4 regions of the Arthrobacter sp. ISL-69 genome follow, and region 4 is predicted to be linked to each of the others. Evidence: riboswitches for the same ligand, from Rfam matches in the RefSeq annotation. Region 4 holds a riboswitch; each other region holds the start of a gene.
What was found. A riboswitch is a leader RNA that binds a small molecule or an ion and turns the genes downstream of it on or off. The one in region 4 is predicted to bind thiamine pyrophosphate.
Positions count from the first base shown of each region.

Region 1: another riboswitch for thiamine pyrophosphate. It lies ahead of thiD (bifunctional hydroxymethylpyrimidine kinase/phosphomethylpyrimidine kinase); the one in region 4 lies ahead of thiC (phosphomethylpyrimidine synthase ThiC).
Region 2: another riboswitch for thiamine pyrophosphate. It lies ahead of J7I79_RS02755 (ECF transporter S component); the one in region 4 lies ahead of thiC (phosphomethylpyrimidine synthase ThiC).
Region 3: another riboswitch for thiamine pyrophosphate. It lies ahead of thiO (glycine oxidase ThiO); the one in region 4 lies ahead of thiC (phosphomethylpyrimidine synthase ThiC).

Region 1 covers NZ_JAGGPO010000024.1:78,024-82,228, forward strand. Annotated here, with positions in the region: gene thiD (bifunctional hydroxymethylpyrimidine kinase/phosphomethylpyrimidine kinase) at 214-1,806, opposite strand; TPP riboswitch at 1,789-1,886, opposite strand; gene J7I79_RS17765 (Rne/Rng family ribonuclease) at 1,991-4,205, opposite strand, start outside.
Region 2 covers NZ_JAGGPO010000005.1:370,079-374,283, reverse strand. Annotated here, with positions in the region: gene J7I79_RS02780 (Na+/H+ antiporter subunit D) at 1-286, shown strand, start outside; gene J7I79_RS02775 (Na+/H+ antiporter subunit E) at 283-828, shown strand; gene J7I79_RS02770 (monovalent cation/H+ antiporter complex subunit F) at 825-1,103, shown strand; gene mnhG (monovalent cation/H(+) antiporter subunit G) at 1,093-1,500, shown strand; gene J7I79_RS02760 (DUF4235 domain-containing protein) at 1,564-1,827, opposite strand; TPP riboswitch at 2,003-2,146, shown strand; gene J7I79_RS02755 (ECF transporter S component) at 2,219-2,851, shown strand; gene J7I79_RS02750 (ABC transporter ATP-binding protein) at 2,868-4,205, shown strand, end outside.
Region 3 covers NZ_JAGGPO010000018.1:449,611-453,815, forward strand. Annotated here, with positions in the region: gene J7I79_RS14505 (RNB domain-containing ribonuclease) at 1-283, opposite strand, end outside; gene J7I79_RS14510 (ferritin-like fold-containing protein) at 325-999, shown strand; gene thiE (thiamine phosphate synthase) at 996-1,715, opposite strand; TPP riboswitch at 1,742-1,861, shown strand; gene thiO (glycine oxidase ThiO) at 1,848-3,155, shown strand; gene thiS (sulfur carrier protein ThiS) at 3,152-3,388, shown strand; gene J7I79_RS14530 (thiazole synthase) at 3,394-4,205, shown strand, end outside.
Region 4 covers NZ_JAGGPO010000015.1:18,820-23,024, reverse strand. Annotated here, with positions in the region: gene J7I79_RS09945 (alpha/beta hydrolase) at 1-133, shown strand, start outside; gene thiC (phosphomethylpyrimidine synthase ThiC) at 102-1,985, opposite strand; TPP riboswitch at 1,980-2,087, opposite strand; gene J7I79_RS09935 (amidohydrolase family protein) at 2,173-3,255, shown strand; gene J7I79_RS09930 (VOC family protein) at 3,340-4,205, shown strand, end outside.

The DNA of each region.
Region 1 (4,205 bases), on a different contig from region 4:
AACCCATGAGTTATCCCACGAACAATTCCGCTTGTAATTCCAAACAGTCTTATCCGGGGTCATAACCCAAGTGTTGGCGTAAGCACCGAAGATCTAGAATACGCTAATTTTGCCTTCGGCCGCAAATGAGGCTGGCTCCGGTGGTAGTACGTGATAGGCGACACTCCGTGTTTTACGGCCTGCCACTGCAACGACTTCCGGAACCGTGCCCCACTATCCTACCGGCTTTGGAAGGCTTTCCGGTTCAGCGTGCAGGCGCGGCGCGTCGAAGAACTCCACCTCGTACCGGCAGGACTGCCGGAAAGCCAGCCGCATGGCCTCCCGTTCCGTTTCCGAGGCGGCCCGGGCGGCGTCGTCGGTGATCCGCACCGCCTGCCGGGTGGCGGCGGCGAACTCCTCGTCCGCGTACGTCCGCAGCCATTCGGCATACGGGTGGCCGGACGGCGATCCGGCGGCCAGGAACTGCCCGTGCAGCGTGGCCCCCACTTCGGCATACAGCCAGAAGCACGGGAGTACCGCTGCCACGAGCACTCCGTAGCTACCGGAAACAGACGAGGCCAGCAGGTGGTCCACGTAGGACTTGGTCACCGGCCCCAGTCCGGAGTCCACAGTCCGGGTACTCAGCCACGTCCGGTGCAGTTCGGACTCGACTTCGAGGCATTGCTGTGCCGACCGTGCCCAGAACAGTTGCTCGGCCTCGGTGGGGGCGATCGCGGCAGCACGGGACAGCACCCTGGAGTAGCCGTTCAGGTAGATGGCGTCCTGGGCAAGGTAATAGGCAAAGTGGCGTTCCGTGAGGGAACCGTCGGCCAGTGCGCGGATGAAGTCCAGCCCGTAGATGGCATCCAGGTCCGGTCCTGCGTCCTGCCGGAGTACTGCAGCGAACTGGCCTTCCGCCGGAACGTCCTGGCCCCTGGGCACCAGATGGTGGAAGTGGTGGACCGGGCCGTTGCCCGTTCCCACGTCCAGCACTCCGGACTCCCGGAGCGCCCCCTGCAGCCACGGCTTCACTGCCCGCAAGGACGACTCCCAGTCCCCCAGCCTTGCCTGCACGGTGGCCATGGCCGACGACAGGGAGCAACCGGTCCCGTGGCTGTTCCGGGTGGCGATCCGGCCGCCGTCGACCACCACAACATCGTGGGCCAGCAGCCCTTCGGTGTTGACGAGCGCGTCGGGGCATTCCCCGCCGTCGAGATGTCCGCCCTTAACCAGCACGGTGGTGCCGGCCTGGGCGGCAAGCCGTTTGCCCTGGGCCAGTGCCGCCTCCCGGTCGCCCGCGAGGGGCTCGTTGAGGAGTATCGCAAGTTCTGCGAGGTTCGGCGTAATCAGGTCGGCCAGTGGCAGGAGTTCACGGAGTTCCGCTTCGGCGGCCTCCTGCAGGAGCCGGTCCCCGCTGGTGGCCACCATAACAGGGTCCAGGACCACGACGGCGGGACGGGCCTTTACCAGCCAGCTGCGGACGGCGGCAATCACCGCGGAGTCACCCAGCATGCCGATCTTGACGGCGTCGATGCTGATGTCTTCGCTGATGGCCTCAAGCTGGGCGGTCAGGAAGTCCGCCGGGGGAACGTGGACGGCCCGGACGCCGTGGGTGTTCTGTGCCGTCAGGGCGGTAATGGCAGCCATGCCGTAACCGCCGTTGGCGGCAATGCTCTTGAGGTCCGCCTGGATCCCCGCCCCTCCGGACGGGTCCGATCCGGCGATGGCCAGCACCCGCGGGGTTGCGCGCAGGGCGGCGTCCAGGGTGGATCCGGCCCCCGTTGTGGAGGCGGGGGTGGGCAGGAATGATGAAGACAAAGGAGACATCCCTTCGCCGGTGCTAGCCGGACAGGTTCAACGGGTGTGGATCTCAGCCGGCCCTGTGCGCGGCACCCCGTGTCAGTCCCCCAGCCTAGCTGTTTTCCTTTAACGGACTCGCAGGTACGGCCCGAATCCGGCGTATTACTACGCCCGGTTCGGACCGCACCCGCGGTGTCAGTCGGCTGGTGGATCAGAGCTCGGAGGCCGGCACTCCCACGCCGAGGATGATCGGTGCGCTGGCCGGAGCCTTTGCCTGCGCATCCTTCTTTGCCGGTTCCGGTGCCTTGGCCTCGTGGGTATGCCCTGCCGCGGCCACCGGAGCCGTCTCGTGGTGTTCCACGGACGTTTCGTTCGCTGCGCCCTGGGCACGGCTCGCACTCCGGTTGCGGCGCGGACGGCGCGCCCGGCCCTGCACCGCAGTGTGGTCGGTGTAGTCGGCTTCAGCAGCCTGGACTGCCGGGGCCCGCGTAGCCGGAACCCGGGCTGCCGGGGCCTGGACCGCCTGAACCGGCTGCTCAGCCGGTGCCGCCGGGCGCTCAGCCGCTGCAGGCCCGCCAAGGTGCGCGAACGCCTCGGCCAGGCGGTCGAGGGTCAGCGCCGCGCCCGTGGCCGGCGATTCCCCTGCGTGCTCAACGAACGGCAGCGCAACCTTTTCGCCGCCGAAGGTCAGGACCGCAGCCGGCCGCCCTGCGGCAGCCGCCTCGGCGTCGGACACCTTGGCCGGCCGCGCCGTGGCGGGAGCGGACTGCGCCGGCGTTGACTGGGCAGCGTGGGCCTGCCCTGCCGCTTTGGCAGCAGCAGCCGCCGGGGCGGCATGGCCGGTCTCGGCGTCGTGCAGGTGGGCGGCGTGCGCCGCGGCGGCTATGTTGGCCAGCGCCGCGCGGGTAGCTTCGGCCTTGGCGTGGCGCTCGGCATCGGTGGGCTCGTAATGTACCGCGGCCGGCGTCAGCGGAGCGGCCTCGGGAGCCTGACCGCCCTTGCCGCGGCGGCGGCTCTTGCGCTCCGTCCGCGGGGCCGGCTGGCTCTCCGTCCGCGGTACGTGATGCTCGGCGGCCACAACGTTGGCGCGGCGGTGTTCCACGGGCTCGTCGTGGGTGACGATGCCGCGGCCGGCGCAGGCTTCACACTGCTCGCCGAAGACTTCCAGCAGCCCGGTGCCCATCCGCTTGCGGGTCATCTGCACGAGTCCCAGCGAGGTCACTTCGGCCACCTGGTGCTTGGTCCGGTCGCGGCCGAGGCACTCCACCATGCGGCGAAGCACGAGGTCGCGGTTGGATTCGAGCACCATGTCGATGAAGTCGATGACGATGATGCCGCCGATGTCGCGGAGCCGGAGCTGCCGGACGACTTCCTCGGCCGCTTCCAGGTTGTTCTTGGTGACGGTTTCCTCGAGGTTGCCGCCGCTGCCGGTGAACTTGCCGGTGTTGACATCCACCACGGTCATGGCTTCGGTGCGGTCGATGACCAGGGAACCGCCGGACGGCAGGAAGACCTTCCGGTCGAGTGCCTTGTGGATCTGCTCGTCGATCCGCCAGGCCGCGAAGATGTCCGTGTCCTTGGTCCACTTCTCGAGCCGGCCCACGAGGTCCGGAGCCACGTAGGTGACATAGGCCTCGATGGTGTCCCAGGCTTCCTCGCCGGAGACGATCAGCTTGGAGAAGTCCTCGTTGAAGACGTCACGGACCACCTTGATGGTCAGGTCAGGTTCGCCGTAGAGCAGTTCCGGAGCGAGGATTTTGGTGGACGTTGCCTGGCCTTCGATCCCTTCCCACTGGGCGCGCAGGCGGTTGATGTCGTGTGTGAGCTCTTCCTCGGACGCGCCCTCGGCTGCAGTGCGGACGATGACGCCGGCATCTTCCGGCAGGCGGTCCTTGAGGATCCGCTTGAGGCGGTTGCGTTCGACGTCGGGCAGCTTGCGGGAGATTCCGGTCATGGAACCGCCGGGAACGTAGACGAGGTAGCGGCCGGGCAGCGAAATCTGGCTCGTCAGGCGGGCGCCCTTGTGGCCGACCGGGTCCTTGGTGACCTGGACCAGCACGGAGTCGCCGGACTTCAGTGCGTTCTCGATCCGGCGCTGCTTGCCTTCGAGGTTGACCACGTCCCAGTTGACTTCACCGGCGTACAGCACGGCGTTCCGGCCGCGTCCGATGTCCACGAAGGCGGCTTCCATCGACGGCAGCACGTTCTGTACCTTGCCCAGGTAGACGTTGCCGATCAGGGAGTCCTGCTGGGTCTTGGACACGAAGTGCTCTGCCAGGACGCCGTCTTCGAGGACGCCGATCTGGATTCTGTCGTCGCGCTGGCGGACGATCATCTGGCGGTCCACGGATTCGCGGCGGGCCAGGAACTCGGCCTCGGTGATGATCGTGCGGCGGCGGCCGGTGTCGCGGGATTCGCGGCGGCGC
Region 2 (4,205 bases), on a different contig from region 4:
GCTGGCCTCCCCTGAAGACGCCGATTCGGGCGACCGCGCGGGCAGGCGCAACGTCACCCTGCTGCCGCGGACCATGGTGGGATCAACCCTGGGGTTGGTGATCTTCGGCGTGGCGCTTACCGTCTTCGCCGGGCCGCTGTTCCGGGTGGCGGACCAGTCCGCCCTCGAGATGCTGGACCGGTCCGCCTACATTCAGGCGGTGCTGGGCGAGAACGCGCCGGTGCCCCCGATTGCCCAGCCTGAACCTGCCCGGCCTGAACCTGCCCGGCAGGAGGCGCAGAAATGAGCCGACGGCGGATCTCCATCCGGCAGGAGCTGCCGCTCCTGGTCTGGCTCGTGTTTGTCTGGGCGGCGCTCTGGCAGGACTTCAGCCCCGGCAACCTCCTGTTCGGGGCGCTCATCGCCGTGGTGGTGGCCAGGCTGTTCTACCTGCCCCCGGTGGAACTGGGCGGCCGCTTCAGCGTTGTGCGTGCCGTCCCGTTCGCGATCGTGTTCCTGGGCAAGGTGGTGGCCGCCAGCTTCCAGGTGCTCTACCTGGCCGTGGCCCGCGGTCCAAAGGTGAGCAACGCCGTCGTGGCCGTCCAGCTCCGCAGTCATTCGGACCTCATGGTTACCGCCACCGGCCACGTCATCTCGCTGATTCCCGGCTCGCTGGTGGTGGAGGTGGACCGCTCCACGTCCACGCTGTACATCCATGGACTGAACGTCCGCAACGGGGAGGACGTGATGAGCCTGCGCAAGGAAGTCCGGGACACCGAGGCCGGGCTGATCAGGATCATGGGCACCAAAGAGGAACTTGCCGAGCTGAAACACGAGGTGGCCTCATGATGGAGATCGTGCTGACCGTGACGGCTGCGATCCTGTCCCTCGCGGCGGCGGGGGCAATTGTCCGCATCGCCATCGGCCCGTCCCTGCTGGACCGGGTCCTTGCCTCCGACGTGCTGCTGGCCATCATTGGAGCCACGCTCTGCATAGACATGGCCGTCAACCGGCATCTGAACAACCTGATGCTGCTCGTGGCGCTGTCCATCATCGGGTTCATCGGGTCCGTGACCGTGGCCCGCTTCGTGGCGGACCGGCGGGAGCAGCCCCATGAATCCTGAGGTATCCGGCGTGGACACAGTCATTGACACGATCTCTGCCGTCTTCATGGTGGTGGGCGCCCTGATGTCCCTCGGCGCGGCCGTTGGCCTGCTGCGCTTCCCCGACCTGATGAGCAGGATGCACGCCGCCACCAAGCCCCAGGTGCTGGGCCTCTTCCTGCTGCTGGCTGCGATGGGCCTGCAGCTGCGGACCTGGTGGGTGTGGCCCGTGTTGTTCGTGGCGTGGATCTTCCAGGTGCTCACCGTGCCGGTGTCCGCGCACATGGTGGGCAGGGCCGGCTACCGCACCAAGCACCTGCACAGGGAACTCCTCACCACGGACGAGCTGGAAGCCGTGGTGCAGAAAGCCGCCGACAAACGTGATGCGGACGACGACGAAGGAAGCGGCCCGGCCTAAGCCTGGGGCCCGGACTCACCCGCGGGCGGGCCCGGACGCCGGCATCCGTGGAAGCGCTGACTGCTAGACGATGTCCTGGCTCTTGGCGAAGCGGGTGATGGCACGCTGGGTGCCGCGGTTGGCCAAAACCTGGATGATCGCGCTGACGGCTGCCGAAATCAGGGCAAAGGTCAGGGCGCTGCGCAGGGTGGTGGGAACGTCATCCTTGTCGCCCTTGGGCGGCTTCCTGCCGGTGACCTTTTCCCAGACAACGTCAACTGCCTTGGTGCCGGCGAATCCGGCCAGCAGGCTCGCTCCGGTTCCAAGCAGCTTGATGAAAAGACTCATTCCAGGTACTCCTAAGACGACGGAAACAGGGGCTTCCCCTAGCCTAGCCCCATCGGTGCGCGGAGCACGGTCAGCCTCCTCCCCGGAACAAGGCGGCGGGCCGCCCCAATGTGACAACTTCCCCCGGGAGTTCGCGGGCCCCCGGGTGTAAACTGACAACGCCCACAAGGGCGATTTGATACGACAGGGGAGCGTCGCCGTCGGGCATCACTGGAGCAGTCCAGGGGAACCGGAGGCGGGCGCTGAGAGTGCGGACAGCCGCAGACCCTCGAACCTGATCCGGTTAGTACCGGCGCAAGGGAGTCGAGTTCTCAGAGTGTCCGGCAGCAGGCGGCGGAAGCCGCGGTCCGGCCGGGAAACACTCTCCCCTCCTGTACCTCAGGAGGAAGACATGACTGATATTTCTGCAAAGCAGACGTTGCACCACGGCAAGAAGAGCTGGCGCGTGGTGGACATTGTTGTTGCCGCGTTGATCGCCGTGGCCGGCGGCGTTATTTTCTGGGCATGGTCCCAGGGTGCCGCCGCTGTTTCGCCGCCCATGAACGCCGTCTACCCGCCGCTGACGGGCCTCATCGCCGGCGGCTGGATGATTCCCGCCGTCCTGGGCATGCTGATCATCCGCAAGCCGGGCGCTGCCATCTTCTGCGAAACCGTGGCTGCCACCGGGGAGCTCATCATGGGCTCGCAGTACGGCGCGTCCGTGCTGTTCTCCGGCTTCGTGCAGGGCCTCGGCGCGGAAATCATTTTCGCCGTGTTCGTCTACAAGAAGTTCAACCTGCCCGTTTCGCTGCTGGCCGGCGCCGCGGCAGGCTTCTTCTGCGGACTGAACGATGCGTTCGCGCCGTGGGGCTGGAACATTGCATACGCCGCCGGTGACAAACTGGCCTACATCATCTTCACCGCCATCTCAGGCGCCATCATCGCCGGGGCGCTGTCCTGGATCGCCACGCGCGGCCTGGCCAGGACCGGCGTGCTGAGCTCCTTCGCCTCCCGCAAGGCAGCCACGGAGCCCGTCTTCTCCTGATGACGGCACACTGCTCATGACGTTTTCCGACAGCGTCCGCCCCGCGGCGGTCACGGCACGGGGCTGGGGCTGGCGGCACGCCGGCCGGTCCCAGCCGGCAGTCCATGGCCTCGACCTGGAAATTCAGCCGGGCGAACGCGTACTGCTCCTCGGCCCCTCCGGCGCGGGCAAGTCCACGCTGCTGCATGCCCTTGCCGGAGTGCTCGGTGACAGCGACGCCGGCGCCCACCACGGGGGCACCCCGGACGCCGAGGACTCCGACGAGACCGGCACCCTGCTGATCGACGGCGCCCCGCCGCGCGCCCAGCGGGGGCGTGCCGGGCTGATGCAGCAGGACCCCGAGACTCAGGTGGTCCTCTCCCGTTTGGGGGACGACGTCGCCTTCGGCGCCGAAAACCTGTCCGTACCGCGCGGGGACATCTGGAAGCGTGTGGGGGAGGCGCTCGACGACGTCGGGCTGGCCCACCTGCCGCTGGACCACCCGACGTCGGCCCTGTCCGGCGGACAGAAGCAGCGCCTGGCGCTCGCCGGTATCCTCGCCATGCGCCCGGGACTGTTGCTCCTGGACGAACCCACGGCCAACCTTGACCCCGACGGTGTGCTGGAGGTCCGCGACGCCGTGGGCCGGTGCCTGGACAAAACGGGGGCAACGCTGGTGGTGGTGGAGCACCGCGTGGGCGTGTGGAAGGACCTCGTGGACCGGATTGTGGTGCTGCAGCCGGGATCGGCCACGGAATCCGCAGTGCTCCTGGACGGGTCCCCGGACCAGGTCCTGGCGCAGGCCCGGGACATGCTCGTGGCCGCCGGCGTCTGGGTGCCCGGGTACGTGCCTGCAACCCGGACGCGGTCCGGTGCCTCAGGAATGCCGGGTGCCACTGGCGGGCGCGGTGCCGGAGTGCCCGCTGACGGGGACCTGCTGCTGGCTGCGGAAAGCCTGGCGGTCTCCCGCGAGCGTCCCCGCCGCCGGCGTTTCCAAACCGTTCCACCGGTCCCGGTGCAGTCCGGGATCACGGCGCAGGTCCGGGCCGGCCAGGCGCTGACCATCACCGGCCCCAACGGTTCCGGGAAATCCACGTTCGCCCTGACCCTCGCCGGGCTGCTCCAGCCGGTGAAGGGCGCGGTATCCGCAACGGTCGACCTCAGTGACGGCGCCGGAATCGACCCGTACAAATGGAAGGCGGAACAGCTGATCGCGCGGATCGGAACCGTGTTCCAGGAGCCGGAGCACCAGTTCGTCACCGGCCGGGTGCTGGACGAGCTGATGTTCGGCCCCCGGCACCTCGGCCACGGAGAGGAACGCGTGGACGAACTGCTGGAGCGCCTCCGGCTGACCAAACTCGTGGACGCGAACCCC
Region 3 (4,205 bases), on a different contig from region 4:
GCACATCGGCGATGGCGTAGAGCACCTTGTAGCCCCCGCCGGACCGTTCAATGAACAGGGCCTGGTCCAGGTCCGTGGAGGAAGGGGGATCGATGGTCACGAATTCCACGTCCGTGAGGTCGAAGTCAGGCATCTTGTGCTCCGCAATGGCCGCCAGCGCATCTTGAAGGGCATCATCAGGGAAGGGGCCGGGAAGCTCCAACTCCGTCCGGAGCGCGTGCAGCGCCTCGGCCAGACGGTTGGTCTGCTCGTGGACACTTGGAGTCAGGCGATGATGTGACACGAAAGTCAGATTAGCTCGATTTGCGCCATTAGTCTTGACTGATGAGCTCATCCCCGGCTGACACCGCTCGTTACAACCGCTTCGTGGCAGACCTGTTCGGAATGATGGCCTACGGGGAGCTGTCGGCCTTCGAGAGATTCTCAGCGGACGCGCGGCATTCGCCCACCCTCCACGACCGTGCCGTGCTTGGCAGGATTGCCGTGGTGGAGTTCCGGCACTACGAGCTGGTGAGCTCCCGGCTGGCCAGTATGAACATCGACGCCGAGGACGCCATGCTGCCGTTCCAGGCTGCCGTGGATTACTTCCACTCCCGGACGCGCCCGGGGGACTGGTTCGAATCCCTGATGAAGGCCTACGTCATCGACACGGTCTCAGCCGACTTTTATCGGGCCATCTCGCAGTATGTGGATGCCGCCACGCGCGAACTCATCGAACAGATCCAGGACTCCGAAGCGACCACCGAGGTCCTCCGCGAACGGCTCAAAGGCGCCCTGGCCGATGACCCCAGGCTCGCGTCGAGACTTGCGCTCTGGGGCAGGCGGCTGCTGGGCGAAGCATTGACCCAGGCACAGCGCGTCAGCTACGAGCACGCCTTCCTGGCAAGCCTGATCGGCGGCGAGGACAACGCCGCAGCGAAAGAGCTGGTCAGCGGGCTGATCTCCGGCCTGGCGGGGAACCATTCACGGCGTATGACGCAGCTCGGCCTGACCGGCTAGCTGTACTGCTGGCCGGCGTCGAGCGCCGCCAACAGCGACTTGGCCGCTGCGGCCGGGTCGTCGGCTTCGGTAATGGCGCGGACCACTACGATGCGCTGCGCTCCGGCAGCCACCACTTGTTCAACGTTGCCCAGGTCAATGCCGCCGATGGCGAACCACGGCAGCAGCGGACCGCCAACGGTCCCTTTAGCCGCGCTGTCAGCTGTTTTGTCTGTTGTTTTGCCGCTGGCCCCGGCCGCGTAGTGTACCAGATCGAGGCCGACGGCGGCCCGGCCCGGCTTGGTGGGAGTGGCCCACACCGGCCCTACGCAGAAGTAGTCCAGTCCGCCGGGACCGGCAACCGCGGCGATGGCGGCGTCGATCTGCTCCGGGCTGTGGGTTGACAGGCCGATCACGGCGTCATCGCCGAGGAATTTCCGGGCCGAAGCCAGGGGAAGGTCCTTCTGCCCGATGTGGAGTACCGGGGCGCCGGCGAGCGAGGCTATGTCGGCGCGGTCGTTGACCGACCAGAGCCGGCCGTGGCGGCGGGCCGCAGCCTCCAGCACTTCAAGCAGCTCGAGCTCTTCGGCGGCCTCCAGGTTCTTGTCCCGGAGCTGGATGATGTCAACGCCGCCGGCGTAGGCGGCATCGACGAAGTCTTCGAAATCGCCCCGGTCGGTGCGGGCATCGGTGCAGAGGTACAGGCGGGCGCTGGTGAGGACGGCGTGCTCGGTCATGGCACCAGCCTAGTTCCTCTAAACTGGGGTGGTACCGCGGGAGCCCGCTGCAGCTGTCACAAAGCTGCAGGGCTGAGAGGGCGTCAGAGCCGACCGCTTGACCTGATCCGGTTAGTACCGGCGTAGGGAAGGATGACAATGAACCCGCAACCCGCAGCAGGCCGCCCCGCCGCGCGCACCCGGGAAATCAGCGCCGACGTCGCCGTCATAGGCGGAGGGGTCATCGGCCACGGCATCGCGTGGGAAGCCCGGCAGTCCGGCAGGTCCGTGGTGCTCATCGACGACGCACCGGGGACGGGCGCCAGTTGGGCCGCCGCCGGCATGCTGGCACCAGTGAGCGAACTCCACTACCAGGAGGAACAGCTCCTGGAACTCATGCTTCACTCCTCGGGTCTGTGGCCCGCCTTCGCCGCAGGCCTCGAGGCGCGGGATACCGGCGGCGGAGCCACCGGCACCGGCTACCTCACGACGTCGACCCTGGCCGTAGGGGCCGACGCCGCCGACCGCCGGGCGCTCGCCGACCTGCGGGGAGTCCAGCGGGCAAGCGGCCTCACAGTGGAACCTCTTACAGTCAGGGAAGCACGGGCCCGCGAACCGCTGCTGAGCCCCGGGATCTCCTGCGCCTTCGACATTCCGGCCGACCACCAGGTGGACCCCCGCCGGCTCCTCGCCCTGATCGCGGAGTCCCTGGCAGAATCCGCCGTGCATGAGCGGGCCGCCGGCCTGCTCTGGGAGGACGGGCGGGTCAGCGGGGTCAGCCTGGCCGGGGGAGGCACCGTGCACGCCGGGGAGACCATCGTTGCCAACGGGCTGGGGTCTGCGGCCCTGGGCGGGCTGCCAACCGGCCTGAGGCTGCCGCTCCGCCCGGTGTACGGCGACATCCTGCGCCTGCGTGTTCCCGCTTACCTGCAGCCGCTGGTGACATCAACTGTCCGCGGCATGGTCCACGGAATCCCCGTCTATATCGTTCCCCGGCAGGACGGAACGGTGGTGATCGGGGCGACGCAGCGCGAAGACGCCCTCGCCGCTGCGGGCGTTGAAGGCACCGGCACAGGACCAGCGGCACCTGCCGAGGCCGCCGTTTCAGCCGGCGGCGTCTACCAGCTGCTCCGCGACGCGCAGGTGCTGGTGCCGGCCGTCGCTGAACTGGAGCTCCTGGAAGCCACCGCGAGGGCCCGTCCGGGAACGCCGGACAACGCGCCGCTGCTGGGGCGGGTCGCGGACGCCCGCACCGGCCGGGACATTGGGGGGCTGATCATTGCCACCGGATTCTTCCGTCACGGCGTCCTGCTGACGCCCGCGGCCGCTGCCATCTGCAGGCAGCTGATGGACGGCAACGCCGATCCGCGCTGGGCGCCGTTCCGGCCCGACCGGTTCTCCCGTTTTCCGGCACCGTCCGCAACCACAGTCACAATTGACCCGAACAAGGAAACAGCATGAACATCAAACTGAACGGCACGGCCCACGCAGTCGACGACGGCGCGTCCGTCACCACCCTCATCAGCCAGGTCACCGGCAGGAACCTCGCCCCCAACGGGCAGGCTGCCGACGGCCAGAAACTGGGAGTGGCGGTTGCGAGGAACTCCGAGGTAGTGCCGCGCAGCCAGTGGTACGTCACGGCGCTCGCCGAGGGCGACGACGTCGAACTCGTTACAGCGGTACAGGGAGGTTGAGCATCATGGCAGGAACCACGGTTGCCGGCGCGGCACATGCACAGCAGGCGGCGGACCCCTTCATTGTGGACGGTGTTCCGCTGGGGTCGCGGCTGATCATGGGCACCGGCGGTGCGCCCAGCCTGGACGGGCTGGGGGCGGCACTGATCGCGTCCGGCACGGAGCTGACCACGGTGGCCATGCGCCGCTACTCGCCGGCCGAAACAGGCTCGCTGTTCCAGCTCCTGGTGGACCACAACATCCGGGTCCTGCCCAACACCGCCGGGTGTTTCACGGCCAGGGACGCAGTCATGACGGCGGAACTGGCGCGGGAGGCGCTGGAAACGGACTGGGTCAAACTCGAAGTGATTGCCGACGAACACACGCTCCTGCCGGACGCCGTGGAGCTGGTGGACGCCACCGAGCAACTCGTCAACCGCGGGTTCAAGGTGTTCGCCTACACCAACGACGACCCCGTGCTGGCGCTGCGGCTGGAGAACCTCGGAGCCACCGCTGTGATGCCGCTCGGCTCACCCATCGGTACCGGTCTGGGCATCCTGAACCCGCACAACATCGAACTCATTGTTTCCCGGGCATCCGTTCCCGTGGTGCTGGACGCCGGCATCGGCACCGCGTCCGATGCTGCGCTCGCCATGGAACTGGGCTGCGACGCCGTCCTGCTGGCCACAGCGGTGACCCGGGCGCAGAATCCGGCGATGATGGGGGAGGCCTTCAAACACGCGGTCATCGCCGGTAGGCTGGCGAAAGCGGCCGGCCGGATTCCGCGCCGCGAGCACGCTCTTGCGTCGTCGGCCATGGAAGGCCGGGCGGAGTTCCT
Region 4 (4,205 bases):
CTTGCGCGAAACCGGTGCCCTGCACCGCGTTGCCGCGGGCGGACACCGGCCTCAGGACTCGGTGGAGGGCGACCGGTTCATCCGGTCGTTCATCGCAGAGATCAGCCGGCGTCAGCACTCACAGGCGTCTTAGCGGTTCCTTCACCGGCAGTGCTGCGCGGGCCCGGCCCCTTCGGGGCAGGAAGGTTAAGCTCCGGCAGGTAGACCTTGCCGCCCGCGGCAAGGAATTCGTTGCTTTTCTCACGCATGCCGGCAGCCATCTCGGCAAGGGCCGTCTGGGCCTCGGCTGAACCGTATTCGTCCCTGATGTCCTGGCTGATGCGCATCGAGCAGAACTTGGGACCGCACATCGAACAGAAATGGGCAGTCTTCGCCGGCTCGGCAGGCAACGTCTCGTCATGAAACGCTTCCGCGGTGACCGGGTCCAGCGACAGGGCAAACTGGTCCCGCCAGCGGAATTCGAACCGGGCCTTGGACAGCGCGTCGTCACGTTCATGCGCGCCGGGGTGGCCCTTGGCGAGGTCGGCGGCGTGGGCGGCGATCTTGTAAGTGATCACACCGGTTTTGACATCGTCCTTGTTCGGCAGCCCGAGGTGCTCCTTGGGTGTTACGTAGCAGAGCATGGCCGTGCCGTAGCGGGCGATTTCCGTGGCGCCGATGGCCGAGGTGATGTGGTCGTAGCCCGGGGCTATGTCTGTGACCAGGGGACCGAGGGTATAGAACGGGGCGCCTTTGCACAGTTCCTGCTGGCGTTCCACGTTCTCGCGGACCAGGTGGAACGGCACGTGGCCGGGGCCTTCCACCATCACTTGCACGTCGAACTCCCAGGCCCGCTGCGTCAGTTCGGCCAGGGTGTCCAGTTCGGCGAACTGGGCGGCGTCGTTCGCGTCAGCCGTCGCACCCGGCCGCAGTCCGTCGCCCAGCGAGAACGCGACGTCGTACTTGGCGAAAATCTCGCACAGCTCGTCGAAGTGCGTGTACAGGAAGTTTTCCTGGTGATGCGCCAGGCACCACCCCGCCATGATGGCGCCGCCCCGGGACACGATTCCGGTGACCCGCTTGACCGTGAGCGGTACGTAGCGGAGGAGAACCCCCGCGTGGATGGTCATGTAGTCCACGCCCTGCTCGCACTGCTCGATCACGGTATCCCGGAAGATCTCCCAAGTGAGGGCGTTCGCCTCGCCGTTGACCTTCTCCAGGGCCTGGTAGATCGGTACCGTACCGATCGGGACCGGGGAGTTGCGGATGAGCCATTCCCGGGTGGTGTGGATGTCGTCGCCGGTGGACAGGTCCATCACCGTGTCGGCGCCCCACTGGGTGGCCCACTGCAGTTTGTCCACTTCCTCGGCAATGGAGCTGGTAACTGCCGAGTTGCCGATGTTGGCATTGATCTTCACAAGGAAGGCCTTGCCGATGATCATCGGTTCGGATTCCGGGTGGTTGATGTTGTTGGGGATGATGGCGCGGCCGGCAGCCACTTCGCTGCGGACGAGCTCCACGTCGCAGTTCTCGCGGAGGGCAACGAACTGCATCTCGGGCGTCACCACACCCTGCCGTGCGTAATGCATCTGTGTGACAGTCTTGCCTTCGACGGCGCGGCGGGGCACGGGCTGCGCGCCCTTCCACTCCGCGGATGCGGCGCCGCGGCGCACTGCCGACTTGCCGTCGTCAAGCAGGTTCCGTTCCCGGCCGCTGTAGGGCTCGGTGTCGGCCCGGGCTTCGATCCACCGGGTCCTGAACGGTTCCAGGCCCACCACGGGATCGCTTCCGGGCCCCGCTGTCCGGTACACCCGGAACGGGGGGTTGGCGGCGCCGCCCGGAGAGTCCTCCAGGGCAATTTCGGTCACCGGCACCTTGATCCCGGTGGCCTCGTCGGCGATGAACGCCAACGAATGGGACTTCAGGGACTGCGTTTCAATCGTGCCTGACTTGCCGGAGTCGGTGTCGTTTTGGGCAGGGATCAGCTGTGTTTCTTGTGTATTCATGGAATACTCACTTCCTTCGCCGGCATTACCCGGACAGGTTCAACGGTCGCAGGCCGCGTCAGCCCGATCTCAGCCCCTGCAAGGGCACCCGTGTGGTCGTAAACGAAGCTACCACAGGGCCGGGCAGTCCCTTTGTCACATGGCGTTCACGTCCGGCGGCGGCAGCCCGCCGGACTAGGCTTGAAACATGGCTGGCATCATCGAATTCAGCGGGACCGTGCTCACCGCCCCGGACCAGGAACGGCACGGCCTTTGGGCTGTCGACGGCAGGCTGACGTTCAAGCGGCCGGCCGTTCCCGCCGATGTTGTGCTGGAGGGCTGGGTCCTGCCGGGCCTGGTGGATGCGCACTGCCACATCGGACTCGGACCCGTCGGGGACGTTACCGAGTCCCTGGCCGAAGAGCAGGCCATGACGGACCGGAACGCCGGTACCCTGCTGGTCCGCGACGCCGGCGCCGTGCACGACACGCGCTGGCTCCAGCACCGTCCCGAGCTGCCCAGGATCATCCGGGCCGGCCGGCATGTTGCCAGGACGAGCCGCTACCTGCGGGGATTCGCCGTCGAGGTTGAACCGGACGGCCTGGTCGAGGCAGTGCGGAAGCAGGCACTCGCGGGCGACGGCTGGGTCAAGCTGGTGGGGGACTGGATCGACCGGGGCGCCGGCGACCTCGCGCCGTCGTTCCCCGCCGCCGTGGTGCGGGACGCTGTCCGCGCCGCCCACGATGAAGGCGCCAGGGTGACCGCGCACTGTTTCGCCGAGGACACGCTGGATGACATGCTCGACGCCGGCATCGACTGTATCGAACACGGAACCGGCCTTCTCCCGCGGCACCTGCCCCGGTTCGTGGAACAGCGCGTCCCGATTGTGCCCACGCTCATCAATATTGCGACCTTTCCGGAGATCGCCGACCGGGCCGAAGCGAAGTTCCCGCGCTACGCAGCGCACATGCGGGCGCTGTGGCAGCGGCGGAACGAGCGGATCCTGGAAGCCTACGAAGCGGGCGTGCCGATCTACGCCGGGACCGATGCGGGCAGCGTCATCGGCCACGGACGGATCGTGGACGAGATCCACGCGCTCCATGCGGCCGGCCTGCCGGCGGAAGCGGCGCTGGACGCGGCGTCATGGGCAGCGCGGGAATGGCTGGGAGCCGACGGCATTACGGAAGGTGCCAGTGCCGACGTCGTGCTGTGCGCACAGGACCCCCGGACCAGTCCGGCGACGCTGCGGGATCTCAAACACATCGTGCTTCGGGGCACTCAGCTCCGCTAGGAATAAATTGAAGCTTCAAGTAATTTAACTCTATGTAATCGTCGCCGGATGCCGGTGGCGGAGTTTCGGGAGTTTGGAGTTGCCATGACCACAGAATCCAGCAGCAAGGACCTGCTGCCCGCCGATCTCGCCATGGGCACGGTGATGCTCAAAGTGGGCAACATGAAGCTGATGACGGACTATTACCAGCGGGCGCTCGGGCTGGAGCCGGTGGCCGAGCAGGATGGCGGCGTGTACCTTGGCCGGCGCGGAAGGCCCTTGGTCCACCTGGCGCCGGCCCCCGGACTGAACCTTCCCGCCCGGGGTGAGGCCGGACTGTTCCATACAGCGCTGTTGTTCGAGGACCGGCCGTCGCTCGCTGCCACGGTGGCCTCCGCGGCCCGGTATGAACCGGGGCTGTTCACGGGCAGCGCGGACCACCTTGTCAGCGAGGCCTTCTACTTCAGCGACCCGGAGGGCAACGGCATCGAGCTCTACTGGGACCGCCCGCGTGAGGCCTGGTCCTGGGAGGGCAGCAACGTGGTCATGGACAGCCTTGCCCTGCCGCCGCAGAGGTTCCTGCAGGAACACCTGACCGAGGAGGCAGTGAGCGGTCAGCGGGAGACGCGGGCCGGCGTCGGGCACGTCCACCTCCAAGTTGGCGATGTGCAATCAGCGCACGACTTCTACGTGGGCACGCTTGGTTTCGAGAAAACCGCAGGATGGCACGGACAGGCCCTGTTCGTCTCGGCTGGCGGCTATCACCACCACATGGCCATGAACGTCTGGAACAGCAGGGGCGCAGGGCCGCGGCAGGACACGCTGGGCCTGGGTGAAGTCCTGATCGAAGTTCCCGAGGGCGACGACGTCGGCGCGCTCGCTGACCGTTTGCGGGTGGCCGGCGTCCAGCCCCACCACACGGGGGCGGAGCTGCGGTTCGAGGATCCGTGGCGCAACCGGATCCGCGTCGC